Regions from separate parts of the Devosia sp. J2-20 genome, predicted to be linked through region 1. Evidence: predicted binding sites of a transcription regulator. Region 1 holds the regulator's gene; the other holds the start of a gene.

The links. Region 1 encodes PhoB, which activates phosphate uptake and scavenging genes when phosphate is short. Its sites were predicted from a motif close to TGTCATNNANCTGTCAT; they were not measured.
Region 2: the regulator PhoB is predicted to act here: its motif matches at 1,923-1,939, upstream of AC0L37_RS05580 (inorganic phosphate transporter).

What each region holds. Positions count from the first base shown of each region.
Region 1 is NZ_CM147870.1:898,707-911,253, forward strand. Features, by position in the region: gene AC0L37_RS04395 (LysR family transcriptional regulator) at 9-887, shown strand; gene AC0L37_RS04400 (MFS transporter) at 999-2,624, shown strand; gene phoB (phosphate regulon transcriptional regulator PhoB) at 2,748-3,449, opposite strand; gene phoU (phosphate signaling complex protein PhoU) at 3,550-4,251, opposite strand; gene pstB (phosphate ABC transporter ATP-binding protein PstB) at 4,326-5,108, opposite strand; gene pstA (phosphate ABC transporter permease PstA) at 5,183-6,547, opposite strand; gene pstC (phosphate ABC transporter permease subunit PstC) at 6,547-7,932, opposite strand; gene AC0L37_RS04430 (substrate-binding domain-containing protein) at 7,999-9,006, opposite strand; gene AC0L37_RS04435 (IclR family transcriptional regulator domain-containing protein) at 9,340-10,095, opposite strand; tRNA gene AC0L37_RS04440 (tRNA-Ile) at 10,324-10,399, shown strand; gene AC0L37_RS04445 (division plane positioning ATPase MipZ) at 10,439-11,296, opposite strand; gene AC0L37_RS04450 (sucrase ferredoxin) at 11,436-12,302, opposite strand; gene AC0L37_RS04455 (ABC transporter substrate-binding protein) at 12,309-12,547, opposite strand, start outside.
Region 2 is NZ_CM147870.1:1,147,467-1,153,611, forward strand. Features, by position in the region: gene AC0L37_RS05575 (NUDIX hydrolase) at 1-420, shown strand, start outside; gene AC0L37_RS05580 (inorganic phosphate transporter) at 423-1,922, opposite strand; gene AC0L37_RS05585 (acetolactate synthase 3 large subunit) at 2,317-4,086, shown strand; gene ilvN (acetolactate synthase small subunit) at 4,109-4,663, shown strand; partial or broken gene AC0L37_RS05595 (pyridoxine 5'-phosphate synthase) at 4,878-5,620, shown strand; gene AC0L37_RS05600 (NADPH-dependent FMN reductase) at 5,879-6,145, shown strand, end outside.

The DNA of each region.
Region 1 (12,547 bases):
GTTCTCAGATGAATGACCGACTGCTGGCGTTGCGCGTGTTCTGCCGCGTCGCCCGTCTGGGAAGCTTTTCGCAGGCGGGTCGTGCTTTGAATCTGTCGCAGTCTTCGACATCGCGGATCGTGTCGGAACTGGAGCGTGAGCTGGGCGTGACGCTGCTAACGCGCACGACGCGGGCGGTTGCGTTGACTGAAGCGGGTGCCGACTATCTGGAGCGGGCAGAGCGCATCCTGGATGCGATGGAGGAGGCCGACCATGCTGTGCGGGGCGATGGGCGGCTGACCGGGCGGCTGCGTATCGGACTGTCGAGCAGCTTTGGTCTGCGCAAGGTGGTGCCGAGACTGGCTGAATTCATGGCGCGCCATGAAACACTGACAGTAGATCTGGCTGTTTCGGACAGCCATCAGGACCTGGTCAGCGAGGGGATCGACATTGCGTTTCGCCTGGGCGCGCTGGTCGACAGCACTACGCTGGTTCGCAAACTGGGCGAGACGCCGCGCATTCTGGCGGCCTCGCCGGACTATCTTGCGTCCCGTCCGACGATTGTCACGCCGCATGATCTGGCAGCGCATGAATTGATCGTGGGGCCGGGCGTCGTGCCGCAGGAGCTGAACTTTCAGTGCGGGGGCGAGAGAATAACCATCCGTGCTTCGGGCCGTACGACCTGCATCGCCAATGAAGGCGCGACTGCCGCGGCACGAGCCGGGCTGGGGATAACCGTATCCTCCATCTGGGGTGTTGAGGCCGAGATCGCGAGCGGACAACTGGTGCAGGTGCTGGCGGGATGGCACGTGGGCAATGTCGCGCTGCATGCGGTGTTTCCTCCCGGGCGCCAACCCAGACCGGCGGCACGAGCGCTTGCCGATCTGTTCGTCGGGCAGCGCCTCTAGGGTTGTATTGGAGTGAGTCAGACACCCACGCCTGGTGACGTGATGTGCTTGTCAAACAAGCGTGGCTAGCTCAAGACAGGGGGGTCTTCGTTCTGCTACTGAGGAGCCAAAATGCCCGATAGACCGTCCGTGCTGGCGCCGTTTCGGCATGAGACGTTCCGCCTGCTGTGGATTGCCACGCTGATGAGCAATCTGGGTGGGCTGGTGCAGTCGGTGGGTGCCGGCTGGATGATGACCACGCTGACGGACAGCCACAATATGGTGGCGCTGGTGCAGGCCTCAACGACACTGCCGATCATGATCTTTTCGATCGCTGCGGGGGCACTGGCGGACAATTTTGACCGGCGCATCGTGATGATCATTGCCCAGAGTGGGATGGCAGTGGTCTCGCTGCTGCTGGCAGTTCTCGCCTTTATGGGGCTGATGAGCCCATGGCTGCTGCTGGGGCTGACCTTTCTGATCGGGGCTGGGACAGCGTTGTTCAATCCCTCCTGGCAGGCCTCGATGGGCGATATCGTGCCGCGCAGCGATCTGGCGGGCGCGGTAACGCTGAATGCCATGGGTTTCAATATGATGCGCAGCATCGGCCCGGCGGTGGGCGGGCTGATCGTGGCGCTGGCGGGTGCGGCGGCGGCGTTCGCACTCAATGCCGTGACCTATGTGCCGCTGATCTTCTCGTTGCTGCGCTGGAAGCCGGAGCGGCCGCCGAACCGGTTGCCGCGCGAGGATTTCGGTAGCGCCATTCTGGCAGGCATTCGTTACGTGTCGCTGTCGCCCAACTTGACCACAGTGCTGTTTCGCAGCTTTTTGTTTGGTCTGTCTGCCATCGTCGTGCTGGCGCTGCTGCCATCAGTGGCGGACGAATATGTCGGCGGCGGTGCGCTGGTCTATGGCACGCTGCTGGGCAGTTTCGGGGTAGGGGCGATTGGGGGGGCGTTCATCAATGGCCGGGTGCGCGAGCGCTATAGCAATGAGTGGATCGTGCGGTTTGCCTGTGTCGGCTTCGCGCTGAGTTGCGTGGGGCTGGGGTTCAGCCGTGATGTGTTTCTCAGCCATATCGTGCTGCTGCCAGCGGGTGCCTGCTGGGTGCTTACGATGAGCCTGTTCAATGTATCTATACAGCTGTCATCGCCGCGCTGGGTGGTTGGGCGTGCCCTGTCGCTGTATCAGACGGCAACATTTGGCGGCATGGCAATGGGCAGCTGGCTGTGGGGCATCAACGCTGATGCAGTGGGGTTGGACTGGTCACTGGCGACAGCGGCGGTGGTGCTACTGGTCTGCGCGCTGGTGGGGTTCAGACTGCCGCTGCCGCAGTTTGAATCGCGCGACCTCAATCCGCTCAACACCTTTAACGAGCCGGTGCTGCGGCTGGATCTGACGCCGCGCAGCGGGCCAATCATGGTGATGGTGGATTATCGCATAGCCCAAGAGGACATCCCGCAGTTTCTGGCGCTGATGACCGAGCGGCGCAAGGTGCGGTTGCGGGACGGGGCGCGGCAATGGGCGCTACTGCGTGATCTCGAGTTGCCCGATCTTTGGGTCGAGAGTTACCACGTGCCGACCTGGGTAGATTATGTGCGGCACAATCTGCGGCGTACCAAGGCGGATGCGGAGAACTTTCAGGCGCTGCGGACTTTGCATCAGGGCGATGCGCCGCCGCGCGTGCACCGGATGATCGAGCGGCAGACGGTGCCACTGGATGACGAGACGCCGTTGCGGGGCACGCCGGAAGTCTAGGACCTAGGCAACAAATCGACACCCCTCGGGTTTGACCTGAGGGGATTGTGCTTGCGGGCAAAGGGATAGGGTAGGGCCCTCGGGTCAGGCCCGAGGGCGACGCGCAGTGGCTGGCTGCCTGCTTCAGGCGACCTGGGCGAAGCGTTCGTCGAAGGCGTAGCCGGCCCCGCGCACGGTGCGGATGGGGTCGGTTTCGCGGCCACGATTGATGGCGCGGCGGAGGCGGCCGATATGGACGTCCACGGTGCGTTCATCGACATAGACGTCGTTGCCCCAGACGCCGTCGAGCAGTTGCTCGCGTGAATAGACCCGGCCGGGATGGCGCATCAGATATTCAAGCAGGCGGTATTCGGTGGGCCCCAGATGCACGTCGCGCGCGGCGCGGCGGACACGATGGGTGGTGCGGTCGAGTTCGAGATCGCCAACCTTGAGGGCGGCCGTGACCAGATTGGGGTTGGCGCGGCGCAGCAGGGCATGGATGCGGGCGACCAGTTCGGGGACCGAGAAGGGTTTGACCACGTAGTCATCGGCGCCGGTGGCCAGACCGCGGACGCGCTCTTCTTCCTCACCGCGGGCGGTGAGCATGATGATCGGGACGCGGGCGGTTTCCTCACGGGCGCGCAGGCGGCGGCACAGTTCGATGCCCGAGATTTCGGGCAGCATCCAATCGAGCAGGATCAAATCGGGCAGCTTGTCCTGAATGGCGTGGGTGGCTTCGTCACCGGTTTCAGCGGTGACGACGCGAAAGCCTTCGGCCTCAAGATTGTAGCGCAGCAGGATGGCGATATCGCCTTCGTCTTCGACTACGAGGATAGTGGCGGGCATTGCTTGCTCCGGTCGTTCTTGCACCACGCCTGGGTGCGAGTGGCTCCACCCTTCAGCCTTCCCCATCAAGGGGAGGTGCAGTGCGGTGGATATATCTGGATCAGGCCTTGATCTGGGTGCGCTGCAGTTCTTCGACATCGCTCGAGAGCTGCTTGCCGGTCTGCAGGTAATAGGCACGTTCAGCAATATTGGTGGCGTGGTCGCCGATGCGTTCCAGGCTCTTGGCGCAGAACAGCAGATGGGTGCAGGGCGTGATGTTGCGTGGATCTTCCATCATGTAGGTGAGCAGTTCGCGGAACAGCGAGGTGTACATGGCGTCCACCTCGTCATCGCGGTTGCACACCTGAATGGCGCCTTCGGCATCGCGGCTGGAGTAGGCGTCCAGCGATTCCTTGATCTGGCGCAGCACCAGTGCGGTCATGTTGCGCACGCCATTGTAGAAGGTGGGCTGCAGGTTCAGCCCTTCGATCTTGAGCGAGCGGCGGGCAAGCTGCTTGGCCATGTCGCCGACGCGTTCAAGATCGGAAGCAACGTGGATGGCCGTGATGATGGAGCGCAGATCGGACGCCATGGGCTGGCGGCGGGCGATCATGGAAACGGCCATATCGTCGATCTTGCGCTGCATGTCGTCAATGCGCTGATCGGCGATGATGGTCAGATCGGCCAGTTCGCGATCGAGCTTGAGCAGGGCCTTGGTGCCGTTTTCAATGGCGACTTCGACCTGGCCACCCATCTCGGCGATGGTCTGGGCGAGGGCGACAAGTTCGTCATTGTAGGAAGAGACGATATGTTCGGGGGCCATGGTGTTCCTCTGGACCTGTGACGTGGCGCGACCGGCCCGCAAAAACCGGACGCCAGAGTGGGTGGGGCGCCGGACTAGCCGATGCGGCCCATGATGTAGTCCTGGGTCTGTTTGTGGACCGGGTTGGTGAAGATGTCTTCGGTGACGCCTTCCTCAATCAGGTTGCCCAGGTGGAAGAATGCCGTGCGCTGGCTGACGCGGGCGGCCTGCTGCATGGAGTGGGTGACGATCACGATGGTGTAGTTTTCACGCAATTCATCGATCAGCTCTTCGATGATGGCGGTGGCGATGGGATCAAGTGCCGAGCAGGGCTCGTCCATCAGGATCACTTCCGGGCCAACCGCAATGGCGCGGGCGATGCACAGGCGCTGCTGCTGACCACCGGACAGGCCGGTGCCTGGCTCATTGAGGCGATCCTTGACCTCTTCGAACAGGCCCGCCTTGCGCAGGGACGACACCACGATTTCATCAAGGTCGGTCTTGGATTTGGCGATGCCGTGGATCTTGGGACCGTAGGCGACGTTCTCATAGATCGATTTGGGGAACGGGTTGGGCTTCTGGAAAACCATGCCGACGCGGGCGCGCAGTTCCACGACGTCCAGATTGGGATCGTAGATATCGTCGCCATCAAGCTTGATGGTGCCGCCGACGCGGGCCCCCTCAATGGTGTCGTTCATGCGGTTGATGCAGCGCAGAAAGGTCGACTTGCCGCAGCCCGATGGGCCGATGAAGGAGGTGACGGCACGATCGGGGATATCGATCGAGATACCGTGCAGGGCCTGTTTGGCGCCGTAGTGGACCGTCACATCGCGGGCGGTGAGACGGATGGGGCGCTCGAGGGCATCGGTGGGGTTCATGGTGCTGTTCACTGATTGCTGAGTCATCTTAACCTTGCCGGCGACCATATCCATTTGTGCGTTCTCCAGTTCGGTCATGCGCGACGCTCGAGGCGCGTGCGCAGGAAGATTGCGACTGCGTTGAGAAGGATCATCATGCCGAGCAGCACCATAATGGCAGCAGAGGTGCGCGCTTCAAAGAAGTTCCGGTTTTCATTGCCCTGCCAGAGGAAGATCTGCACCGGCAGCGCGGTGGCCTGATCCATCGGCGAGCCGGGAATAGAGGCGACGAAGGCGTTCATTCCGATCAGCAGCAGGGGCGCGGTTTCGCCGAGCGCCTGCGCCACGCCAATGATGGTGGCGGTCAGGATGGAGGGGAAGGTGACCGGCAGCACGTGATGGAACACCATCTGGGTTCTGGAGGCCCCCAGACCGAGCGCGGCCTGACGCAGGGCTGGCGAGACCGCCTGCAAGGCTGCGCGGGTAGCAATGATGATCGTGGGCAGGGTCATCAGGGTGAGCACCAGGCCACCGACAAGCGGCGCTGACAGGGGCAGGTGGAAGTAGTTGATGAACACTGCGGCGCCGAGCAGACCGAAGACAATGGAAGGCACCGCGGCCAGATTGTTGATATTGACCTCGATGAGATCGGTGAGCCGCGACTTGGGCGCGAACTCTTCGAGATAGATGGCGCTGGCGACACCGATGGGCACAGCCAGGCAGATCACCACCAACATCATGTAGAGCGAGCCCATAAAGGCACCCGCCAGACCGGCTGAGGCGGGCGCAGCGCGGCTGTCGACATTGGTGAACAGGCCCCAGGCAAAATCCTGGGTGATGGCGCCATTGTCGACCAGAATGTCGACGAGATCGCGGACCGGTGCAGAAAGCTGCTGGCGCGCATCGGGCAGGTCGCGATCGATATTGCCCTTGACCCAGTTATCGACATTGGCCGAGGCGAGTAGGCTGAAATCCTTTGACTGACCCAGCAGGCTCGGATCAGCCACGAATGCCTCGCGCACGACGTGGCGCGCATTGGTTTCGGGGATGGTCAGGATGTCCTTGCTGGATATCTCAAAGCCCGCCGGCGCGGCTTCGGTCATGGCCGCTGCAATGACCTTGTTCCAGTTCAGCATGGCGACATTGCGCTGCCATTTGAGCAGGACAGCATTGTAGTCGGCATCGGACTGGCCGGCTTCCTGAACGGGTTCTGGATCGACCTTGATGATGGCGGGATCAAACGTGACCGTGAGATGCAGCGATGCCTGATGGAAGGCAGGAATGCCCTTGCGCATCACATCGGTGAACAGCAGGGCCACAAAGCCCAGCGCCGCGCAAATGGCGACAATGCCCAGGATCCGGAAGATCTGTTCGTTGAGGTGACGACGGCGCAGACCGGCGCGGATCAGCTTGGTGCGTTCGGTGGCCTGCTTGCGGCCGGGAGCCTGTTGATCGGTCATTATTCGTACTGCTCCCGGAAGCGGCGGACGATGTAGAGCGCCACGATATTGAGAAGAAGGGTCATGACGAAAAGGGTCAGACCCAGTGCGAAGGCGACCAGCGATTGCGGGCCGGCAAAATCGGTGTCGCCGGTGAGCTGGTTGACGATGGACACGGTGATGGTCGAGATCGGCTCAAGCGGGGTGCCGCGCAGGACCGGGCTGTTGCCAGCGGCAAGCACCACGATCATGGTTTCGCCAATGGCGCGGCTGACGGCCAGCAGGAAGGCGCCGACAATGCCGGGCAGGGCAGCGGGCAACAGCACGTTGCGAATGGTTTCGGACTGGGTAGCCCCCAGACCATAGGAGCCATCGCGCATGGCCAGCGGCACCTGGTTGAGGATGTCGTCGCTGAGCGAGGAAATGAAGGGAATAATCATGATCCCCATGACCAGACCGGCGGTCAGGGCACTGGTGGCCGAGATATCCAGCCCCACCATATCACCAAGGCCGGCCAGAAACGGGCCAACCGTGACCAGAGCGAAGAAGCCATAGACGATGGTGGGGATGCCGGCGAGAATTTCGATGACCGGCTTGATGATGGCGCGCATGCGGCGCGGTGCATATTGCGAGAGATAGATTGCCGTCATCAGCCCGATGGGAACAGCCACCAATGAGGCGATGGTGGCGACCCACAGCGTGCCGGTGAGCAGGGGCAGCAGGCCATAGGAGCCATAATCGAGCGTCTCGGTGGTCGAGAATTTAGGATTCCAGACCGTACCGAAGAAGTAGTCGACCGGATTGATGAAGGAGAAAAACCGGATCGCCTCGGTGAGCAGGGAGACCACGATGCCCACAGTGGTCATGATGGCCACGGCCGAGCAGAACATCAGCAGGCCGGTGACCACCACTTCCACAGTATTGCGGGCGCGCAGGCGGGCATTGATGCGGGCGCGGGCGACCAGCAGGGCGACAATGGCGGTACCCGCAGCGGCAGCGACTATGGCCAGGAAGGTGATGAACTGGAAAGAGCGCAGTGCGTCGGCAGCGCTTTGTTCGTAGGGCGCAATGTCGCCAGCCACGCCATAGTCGGAGGCGAGTGCACCAATGCGCTGAACGGCGGCGTTCAGGCCACTCTGATCAAAGCCGGCCAGAATGTCGGTGGGGAGCTGGGAGATGATGTAGGCGCGGGTGATGCCCTGTCCCAGCCAGGCCCACAGGCCCAGAATTATCAGCGCGGGGACAAGGGTCCAGATCGCGACCAGAGCGCCATGATATTGCGGACGGGAGTGAACCTTGACGCCGTTGATGGGCGCTGTCGCCAGAGCGCGGCTTTTGGACCAGCCGGTCTGATAGGCAAGGCCAAGCAGGACGAGGAGAAGGCCGGCGATAATCAGCGAATTCATTGGCGCTCTCCATGCCGTTGGAAAGAGGTGGGCCGCACCAGAAGGTGCGGCCCGGATCGGGTGGTCTTACATACCGGCTTCGAAAGCAGCCAGCACTTCAGCGGTCTTTTCTTCTGGCTGCGGGATCAGGCCAGCGGCTTCAAGGGTGCCGCCATTGCCCGAGATCGCATCGGAGAGGAAGAACTGAACATATTCCTCGATGCCGGGGATGACGCCGATGTGCTGACCCTTGACGTAGAAGAACAGCGGACGCGACACAGGATACTCACCAGCGGCAACGCTTTCGAGCGATGGGGTGACGCCATCAACGGTCGCAACCTTAAGGGTGTCGCGGTTCTGTTCGTAGAAGGACAGGCCAAACACGCCGACCGTGTCGGGGTTGGAGGTCAGGCGTGCCAGGGTTTCGGTGTAGTCGCCGGCGATTTCGACGACAACGTCCTGACGCAGGGTTTCGCAAGCGTCTTCAGCGTGACCTTCTGGCAGACCGGCTGCTTCACAACCGATATTGACGACCTTCTCCTGGAACACTTCGCGGGTGCCGTGATTGGAGCCCGGGATAGCCAGAGCGATCGCCTGATCGGGGAGCGATGCGTCGATCTGGTTCCAGTTGGTGTATGGATTGTCGACCATTTCGCCATCGACAGGCACCTGGGCGGCGATTGCCTTGTAGACAAACAGCGGGGTCAGGGCGAAGTCAGCCTTTTCAGCGGAGGAGGCAAACACGATGCCGTCAAAACCGAACTGGATTTCGCGGATGTCGGTAACGCCCGCAGCGGCGCAGGCTTCCTTCTCGGAATCCTTGATCTGACGCGATGCATTGGCGATGTCGATGGTGTTCTCACCAACGCCTTCGCAGAATTGCTTCAGGCCGCCACTGGAGCCGCCCGAGCCAACAACAGGGGTGTTGAATTCTGGGAAGACGGCGCCGAACTCTTCAGCCACGATCGAGGCGAAGGGCAGTACGGTGGACGAACCGGCGATCTGGATAGTGTCGCGCGACTGGGCGAAAGCGACGGGGGTGCCGAATGCGGCAAGCGCGATAACAGCAGCGCTGGCGAATAGTGCGGTCTTCATGGGGAGTTCCCTTTCGGAATTCAGTTCAAACCTGGCTGGCCACTCCGGAAGGTTATTCCCCGGTGCCGCCCTTTGACGAGGCAGACCATATTGAGCGCGTGCGACAGTTTTATTGCGCTTACGTGACGCGTTTGTGACAGGCTAGGTATCTGAAAACAAATAGAAATGCTCAGAATAAGTGGCTGAGCGCGTCGCTCGACAAGAGCGGATTGTGACACCGATGCCGGCGCGGCCACAGACTCGGTGGGGGGCGAGGTGCAGGTGTGAGCGCAGATGCTAGCGCTGCTGTGTGACAGTCAGATCATCGTAAAGGCGCGTCAATGCGCGCTGGTGTCAGCGTAACAGGGGGCGCACTTCGGACTGTACCTTGCGCATCAAGGGCAGGAAATTGGCGATCATGTGCGAGGTCGAGGCGCGGGCGCTTTGCGCGCCGATATTGAGGGCGGCGACGGTCTGGCCCTGGGTATTGAACAGAGGCACGGCGATGGAACACAGGCCCAGTTCGAGTTCTTCATCAATCACGGCGAAGCCCTGCGCTGCGATGACCGCCAGTTCAGTGGTAATGGCGGCGCGGTCGGCCTTGGTCTTGGCGGTATAGGCGATCAACTCGGATCGATCGAGAATATCGCTGGCGACATTGGCGGGCAGCGCAGCCAGCATAATGCGGCCCATGGAGGTGCAATAGGCTGGCAGGTGCGCGCCTGCGCCCAGATTGATCGACATGACGCGGCGATGGGCTGCGCGGGCAATATAAAGGATCTCGGTATTGTCGAGCACCGCTGCGGACGAGGATTCGTGGATCTGCGCGGAGAGTTCATCAAGAAAGGGCTGGATCAACCGCGGTAGCGGGGTGGCAGCGAGATAGGAATGACCGAGGTTGAGAATGCGCGGCGTCAGGCGGAAGAACTTTCCGTCATAGCTGGCGTAGCCAAGGTGGTGCAGGGTGAGCAGGCAGCGGCGGGCGGTGGCGCGTTCCAGGCCGGTCCGATGTGCTACATTGGTGATGGACAGGCTGGCATGTTCCTCATCAAAACACTCAATGACCGCCAAGCCATTAACCAGACCATTGATGATATCGCCGTCGCGCATGATTGCCCCGTGACCGGTTAGCTCACTGTGTTCGTGGCCAGTGCCGTCATCACCGCGTTGGGCGCAAGACGAACATGTAGCGCAGGGCGCACATTAGGCGTTGGGCCGGGTCCGGGCAATGTGATTGTGTGCTGCATGCGCGCCGGGGAAGGGCGCGCGGACGACGGCGCTAGTCGTAAAGTCCAATTCCCTCTTGCCTGTCGCTGTCACCCTGATATGAGGCCCATGGGGCCTATAGCTCAATGGTTAGAGCCGACCGCTCATAACGGTCTGGTTCCAGGTTCGAGTCCTGGTGGGCCCACCACTTATCCATGCATGATTGAGACCCCAGGACCCGACGGCCCTAGGCGGATAGGCGCATAGGGGCGTCGGCTTTGCTTTGGGCCGATGGCGCGGGCAGGCGAAGGGCAGCCACGAGGTTGCGGTATTCGTGGCGGGCGTTGACGTGGGACATGGATGGCGCGCTGCCGAGCAGATCGGCGTCGAGGGGATCAAACACCGTCATGCCGATTGGAAAGAGCGAGCGGAAAATCACCCGCTCGGCAATGCCATCGGCAACGCGGCAACCCAGGCGGTCGGCCACACGTTCGATAGCGCTCTGGACTTGGCTGGCATTGCGTGAGCCCAGATTGGAAATGCGATTGCGCACCAAAACCCAGTCCGTGCTCGAGCCGGTATTGGCCAAACGTTCTGCCCGGGCGCGCTGCACGTTGCGCGAATAGGGGCTGGTCTCGATCGGCTCGCCGGTGACGCTGTCGAGCCGGACCAGTACGTCCAGATCGATCATGCTGTCATTGATCGGGGTCACCAGGGTATCGGCATAGCCGTGGGCCAGACGCGCCAGATTGCCATCGAAGCCGGGCGTGTCGATAACGATGTAGTCGACCTCATCGCGCAGGCCAGCGATCGCCTTGGTGAAGATTTCGAGTTCCGTACGCTGGTTCTCGCGGATCGAGTCACCCCAGGCTGTGGGGAGATGCACATGCTTGGGCATTGGCACCTGATGGCCGGTCGCTTCGACCGTAGCGCGGCGATTACGGACATAGCGGGTCAGGGTCTGCTGTCGGCTATCGACGTCGATGGTGGCGACGCGATGACCCTGATGCAACAGATAGACGGCCAGATGCAGCGCCGTGGTCGATTTGCCCGACCCTCCCTTTTCATTGCCTACCGCAATGATGTGCGCGCCGGTCTGCACCATGTTCGTCTCTCCAAATCAGAAACTGATCCCTGATATCCATGAAGTGAGGTCATGGTTAACAAGGCCCTAAGATTGGCGCGTTCAGGTGGTTCTGGGTCCGTGTTTTCGACAGATTTGCGGGGGCAGTGCTGCTCGCGCGCTATTGTGTGACCCAGGCGGTCCAGCGCGGCCGTGGCGTGGGCGCGCTGCCCATGGTCTTGCAACTGCCATAGGTGTGAAAGGTCTGCCGCTGCGCATTGATGGTGAGGGGAACACTACCCAGTAGCACGCGAATGGTGGCGGTGTCTTCGGCGAGCATCTCAACACCAGAGATCTGCACCTGATGGACATGACAACGCCCCTGCGCCCAGTGACGTGCGGCCGTTTCGGCGGATTGCTCAAGTTCGGACAATCCCGGATCGCCTTTGTAGGCGGGCAGGTAGACGTCGTTGCGCGCCACCATGGCAAGGAAGTCGGGGACTGCAGCGGGGGTTAGTCGCCCATAGCGCTGGCGATCAGGCATGACGATGACCGAGGGGGCGAAATGGCAGCCGCCGATATGCGTGCATTGCAGCACGTCCAGGCCGACGGCGGGCGCGGCCGCAGACAGCGCCTTGAAAACCGGAAAACCGAAGCGCGCGCAGCAGGCGTCGGTCTTGGCGTCGGTGCAACACAGGATGACCCGACGGGGCAGGGCAGTGCCACCCATTGGCAAGCCTGCGTTCCAGCGGCCCACGAGTTCAGCAGCGTGATTCTGGTCGCGCGGTACAATGCTGGTCGCATCTGGAAAAGATATCAGTTCGAGCGCTGTGCCGTCGCCGGCATCGACAAGGCCGACATAGCTGTCGGGGGCCGACGCGGCGGTCATGGCCAGCCGCAGGGGCGCCTCGATGTCAACGCTTTCAAAGCGGGGGCGGCGCCACTTGCCCTTGGGCCAGCGGATGAACAAGTGGCGCGCCGCCAAGGCTGCGGTGCCCGCAAGGGGCTCGCCGCAGGCAATGGCGTGATCGGTGCAAAAGCGGTGCATCTGAACCTAGTCAGCCTGCGCGGGCAGGGTGACATCGTAGATGTCGGCGATTTCGTCGAGCATCATATAGGCGCTGTAGATGCCACCGCCGAGGTTCCAGCTCAGTTCGCGGACGCGCGTGGCCTTGCCCGCTTCGGTGGCGTCCAGCTGCAGGAAGAGTGGATCGTTCAGCCATTCGCCCAGATTGGCCATCGACTCCGCATTGTCGTCGTCTGGCGCGAAGTAGAAGATGCGGTCTGCGTCCA
Region 2 (6,145 bases), 250 kb from region 1:
GTTGAAACGCCGGCCGAGTACCGTCAGGCGGGCGCCTTGCCCTATGCCTTGATCGATGGACGGCTGAGCGTTTTGCTGATCACCTCGCGCCGTAATGGCCGCTGGATATTTCCAAAGGGGGCGATCGAACCCAACATGTCGCCCAGCGAAAGTGCGGCCATGGAAGCACTCGAAGAAGCTGGGGTTGTCGGCAAGATCGAGGATACCCCGATCGGTAGCTATCGCACCGGATCGGATATCGACGGTTCGGCTCTGGTGGATGTCGAGATCTATCCCATGCTGGTCGAGACCCAGCTCGATACCTGGAAGGAACAGGATCAGCGGCTTCGGCACTGGGCCGTTATGTCCGAGGCTCAGCGCCTGCTGGTTGATCCGGCCCTGCGCCGCATCGCGAAGTCGCTCGTCAGGCGGCTGGGCTGAGCCTAGCCGATCACCAGATTAAGGCCGAGAAATACCAGCGCGGCCAGCACGGCTGACGCCGGAACCGTAATCACCCAGGCTGCCGCGATGCTCAGCACATGCTGGCGTCGAACCAGACGCCGCCGGGCCTGCTGACGCTCCTTGGCCAGCGCATCTTCGGGCGTGGCATTGAGCATGGCTGGGTCGACGAAACGAGCCTGAGCGGGGACGGCATTGCCCTTCATTTCGCGCTGGGCGATGTATTCGCGCAGGAAACCGACGCCGAAAATGGCGCCGACGGCGATATGGGTAGACGACACCGGCAGACCCAGAGCGGACGCAGCCAGCACGGTGCAGGCGGCTGACAGTGCCACGCAATAGGCGCGGATCTCGTTGAGCTTGGTGATCTGTTCGCCAACCTTGCGGATCAGGCGTGGTCCGAACAGGGCCAATCCCAGCGCAATACCCACCGCGCCGATAAACAGCACCCATAGCGGCAGGGCCAGACCGGCGGACTCCATGTGCCCGGTCTGGATCGTGGTGACGATGGCAGCGAAGGGCCCCACTGCGTTGGCGACGTCATTGGCGCCGTGAGCAAAGGAGAGCAGTGCAGCCGCCACGATCAAAGGTACGCGGAACAGCTTGGCGATATGCTTCTTGCGGTTCTCGATGGTCAGCGACTGGCGGCGCACCATCGGCATGGCGATGATCCAGCCCAAAGCCGCAAAGGACAGACCGAGCAGCATGACCAGTGGCAGGTCGGGCTTCCAGATGCGCTTGAGACCCTTGGTGGCCAGATACATGGCAAAGATGCCCGTCATCAGGGCCACAAGAATAGGCACCCAGACGCGCGCCGCCGAAATCATGTCGATGCGATTGGTGATGGTGACGCGGATAATGGTCAGCAGGATGGCCGCGAAGATGCCGCCCAGCATGGGGGAGATCACCCAGCTGGCCGCGATGGTACCAATGATGGGCCAGGCGATGAAACCGAAGCCTGCCGATGCCACGCCGGCGCCGACCACACCGCCGACTACCGCATGAGTGGTGGAAACGGGCGCGCCGATAATAGTGGCCAGATTGACCCAGAGAGCGGAGGCGAGCAGGGCCGCCATCATCACCAGAACGAAGGTGTCGCCGTCGAGCTGTTCGCCGATCAGCAGGTCGCGGGCCACGGTGTTGACCACGTCGCCACCAGCAAGCAGGGCGCCGGCGGCTTCGAAAGTGCCGGCGATAATCAGGGCGCTCAGCATGGTCAGCGCCTTGGAGCCAACGGCGGGGCCCATATTGTTGGCGACGTCATTGGCACCGACATTGAGCGCCATGTAACCGGCGATCACCGCGGCGATGACCACCAGATAGCTGGTGGGACCGTCGGCAACCACAAAGCTGGCCCAGACGGCAGCCGCCAGCAGAAATACCAGAGCGATGCCCGGACCGGCCAAAGAGCGGGCAAGGTCGTGGGTGGCGACTTCGAGGCCGGAGACCCGCTTGAGGTCCTTGTCCAGCGCGGGCTTTGCCATTGTCACATATCCGTCACATGAAGCGTTTGGTGGGCAATACCATTGTCAGCGCAAATGGCTACCCCTCTTGTTGCACGCTACCCCAGTTGATTGCGCCGGTGGTGGCGATATCTACCGCGGTCACAGAAAATCGCACTGCTGGACGCTCTGAACCCTCGAGGTCTTGACAGCTTTGCGGCAATGCTCCTATCAATGCGACCATAATTTTATATGGAGAGGTCCCGTGCGGGCACTCATTCTCGTAGTACGCAGGCGCATCGGCAACGTGGGATAAGATCCCGCGCGATAGCTGGTGCGCCGAAAACAGGTCCCGAACGGGGCCTTTTTTATTGCCCGGTTTTCGCCAACTACGAGACTGGGTCAGGACAATGGACTGAAGGAAGGGACAAGAATTATGGCCGAAAGAATGACCGGCGCGGAAATGGTAATTCAGGCGCTGTGCGATCAGGGGGTCGAACATATCTTCGGTTATCCGGGCGGCGCTGCTTTGCCGATCTATGATGCCATGTTCCAGCAGGACACTATCCAGCACATCCTGGTGCGCCATGAGCAGGGTGCTACCCACATGGCTGAAGGCTATGCGCGTTCCACCGGCAAGCCCGGCGTCGTGCTGGTGACCTCGGGTCCCGGCGCAACCAATGCGGTGACCGGGCTGACCGATGCGCTGATGGATTCCATTCCCATGGTCTGCATCACGGCGCAGGTGCCCACCACGCTGATCGGCACCGACGCCTTTCAGGAGTGCGACACGGTCGGCATCACCCGCAGCTGCACCAAGTACAATTATCTGGTCAAACGCATCGAAGACCTGCCGCGTATCATGCACGAGGCTTTCCTGATCGCCTCGACCGGCCGGCCCGGTCCGGTGGTGATCGACATCCCCAAGGATGTGCAGTTTGCCATGGGCGACTACTACAAGCCCGATCTCGAGACACTGCGCCATCAGAGCTACCGCCCGCAGGTGGATGGCGACGCGGCCGCAATCGAAGCCGCTGTGGACCTGATGCTCAAGGCCGAACGCCCGATCTTTTATACTGGCGGTGGCGTGATCAATGCTGGTCCAGAGGCCTCCGCGCATCTGCGCGAGCTGGCCGAGTTGACCGGCTTCCCGGTGACCTCGACGCTGATGGGTCTGGGCGCCTTTCCTGCCTCCAATCCGCAATGGATGGGCATGCTGGGCATGCACGGCACCTACGAGGCCAATCTGGCGATGCATGATTGCGACGTCATGATCAATATCGGCGCGCGGTTTGACGACCGCATCACCGGTCGCATTGACGCGTTCTCGCCCAATAGCGCCAAGATCCATGTCGATATCGACCCCTCATCAATCAACAAAGTGGTGCGCGTCGATGTGCCGATCATCGGCGATTGCGAACGCGTTCTGTCCGAGATGGTGCGGGTGTGGCGCAGCAAGACCAATCAGCCGCGTACCGAGGCGATTGCCCCATGGTGGAAGCAGATCGAAGCGTGGCGTGCGGTCAATTCGCTGGGCTACAAGAACTCCGACACGGTGATCAAGCCGCAATACGCCATTGAGCGCCTTTATGAGGCCAGCAAGAAGCAGGGCAAGGAGGTGTTCATCACCACCGAGGTGGGGCAGCACCAGATGTGGGCAGCGCAGCACTTCCACTTCGACAAGCCGAACCACTGGATGACCTCAGGTGGTCTGGGCACGATGGGCTATGGCCTGCCAGCCGCGGTCGGCGTGCAGGTGGCGCATCCTGATGCACTGGTGATCGACATTGCCGGCGAAGCCAGCGTGCAGATGACCATGCAGGAGATTTCGACGGCGGTGCAGTATCGCCTGCCGATCAAGATCTTCATCCTCAACAATGAGCGCATGGGCATGGTTCGCCAGTGGCAGGACCTGCTGCATGGTTCGCGCTATGCGCACTCCTATTCGGAATCGCTGCCCGATTTCGTCAAGCTTGCCGAGGCCTATGGTGGCAAGGGCATTCGCTGCGAGAACCCTGCCGAGCTCGACGCGGCGATTGCCGAAATGTTCGACTATGACGGCCCGGTGCTGTTCGACGTGATCGTGGAGAAGGACGAGAACTGCCTGCCCATGATCCCTTCGGGCAAGCCGCATAATGAGATCATCCTGCCCGATACGGCCAATATCGGGTCCATCATCGACGAGAAGGGACGGCAGCTCGTCTAGGGCGCTGCAGAGGAGAACAATCATGAACGCACATTTGCAGCCCACCGGCTCCGCCTATTTCCTGACCAGCGAAACCCAGGAAATCGAACGCCACACGCTCTCCGTGCTGGTCGACAATGAGCCGGGCATTCTCGCCCGGGTCGTCGGTCTGTTTTCGGCGCGTGGCTACAATATCGAAAGCCTGACCGTCAGTGAGACCGAACACGGTCGGCGACTTAGTCGCATCACCGTTGTTGTCATCGCCACGCCCAAGACGCTGATCCAGATCAAGCTGCAGCTTGAGCGGCTGGTGCCGGTCCACAAGGTGCACGATCTGACGGCTGAAGGCGCATCGCTGGAGCGTGAGCTGGCGCTGATCAAGGTTGCCGGTTCGGGCGATCACCGCGCCGAGACGTTGCGGCTGGCCGATGCCTTCCGCGCGCAGATCGTTGATGCCTCGGTGGAGAGCTTTGTGTTCGAAGTGACGGGCAAGCCGGCTAAGATCGACAGCTTCATCGCACTGATGCAGCCTCTGGGGCTGGTCGAAGTCGTCCGCACCGGCCTGGCCGCAATCTCGCGCGGGCCGCAGAGCATGTAAGACTACGCCGGATACAAACTCAGCGCGAGGCGGCGAAATCTGCCTGCGCTGTTGCTGTGCCGAGCGGTGGTGCGGTACTTGTCGCGACGCCCTGACATCTTCGGTAGGGCAGGGTGGCGCCATATGAATGCCTGATGGGTCTCATCACAAATGCCGGTTGGGCGCGTCGGCGCCAATGGTGTAGTGATTCACCGACTTCAGTTCTGGTGCGCTTATGACCCTGCTTTCCGTCAATCTCAACGCCGTCGCGCAATTGCGCAATCGTCGCGATCTGCCCTGGCCCAGTGTGGTCGGGATTGCGCGCGTGGTGCTTGATGCGGGTGCCAGCGGCATCACCATTCATCCACGCCCTGATGAGCGCCATATCCGGCGCACCGATGTGTTCGAACTGGCCGACATGTTGCGCGCGGAATACCCCGAGGCCGAGTTCAACATCGAGGGCTATCCCAGCCCCGATTTCATCGCAATGATCCAGCAGGTCAACCCGCAGCAGGTCACGCTGGTGCCCGACAGTCCCGAGCAGGCGACCTCGGATCATGGCTGGGACTTTCATGGCAAGGGCAATTACCTGACCTCGATGGTGCAGCAGATCAAGGCGCCGGGGCGGCGGGTTTCGCTTTTTGTGATCCCGAAGCGGGGATTGACGGGGTGACAGCGGCCAAGGCCACGGGTGCTGATCGGATCGAGCTCTACACCGGCCCGTATGGCGGCTGTTACGCTGACCCTGACAAGGCCGAGTACGAACTGGCCGCACTCTCGGAGACGGCGCGGGCCGCCCATGCAGCAGGAATGGGCGTCAATGCAGGCCACGATCTGACACTGGCCAACCTCCCGGCATTTCAGGCCGCGGTGCATGGTGTGGACGAAGTTTCGATCGGGCATGGGCTGACGGCCGACGCCTTGCTGATGGGCTTTGGTCCTGCGGTCAAAGCCTATTGTGCCGTACTGGACGACTGAGTCGGCGGTCTTCCTGGGCTGGATGCGCTCAGGATTGTAGCGTCTTTGGCGAACAGTGCGTCGCCAGAGTCTCGCTATTGCCACGCTGACCGGTCGTTCCAGCGGCTCACTGGGCAATAAACCCATGTTTTCTTATACTTACATGTGTGTGCCCTGGGCAGTTCGCTGTCCCTGAGCGACAGTGCCGTACCTCCTTGTGAGTCATCGTAATAGGCACATATATCGCCTCAGTTACGATTTGTTACCAAGGAGGACGCCATGTCCGATCTCAAGATTGCCGTTATCATTTCCTCCACCCGCGATAGCCGGTTTGGCGAAAAGCCAGCGCAGTGGATCCTCGACAAGGCCAACGCATTTGACGGCATCACTGCCGAACTGGTCGACCTGAAGTCCTTTGACCTGCCGTTCTTCAACGAAATGGCTTCCAATTTGTGGATGCCTTCGAGCGACCCGAAGGCCGTTGCCTGGCAGAACAAGATTGGTGAATTTGACGGCTATATCTTCGTCGTCGCTGAATATAACCGC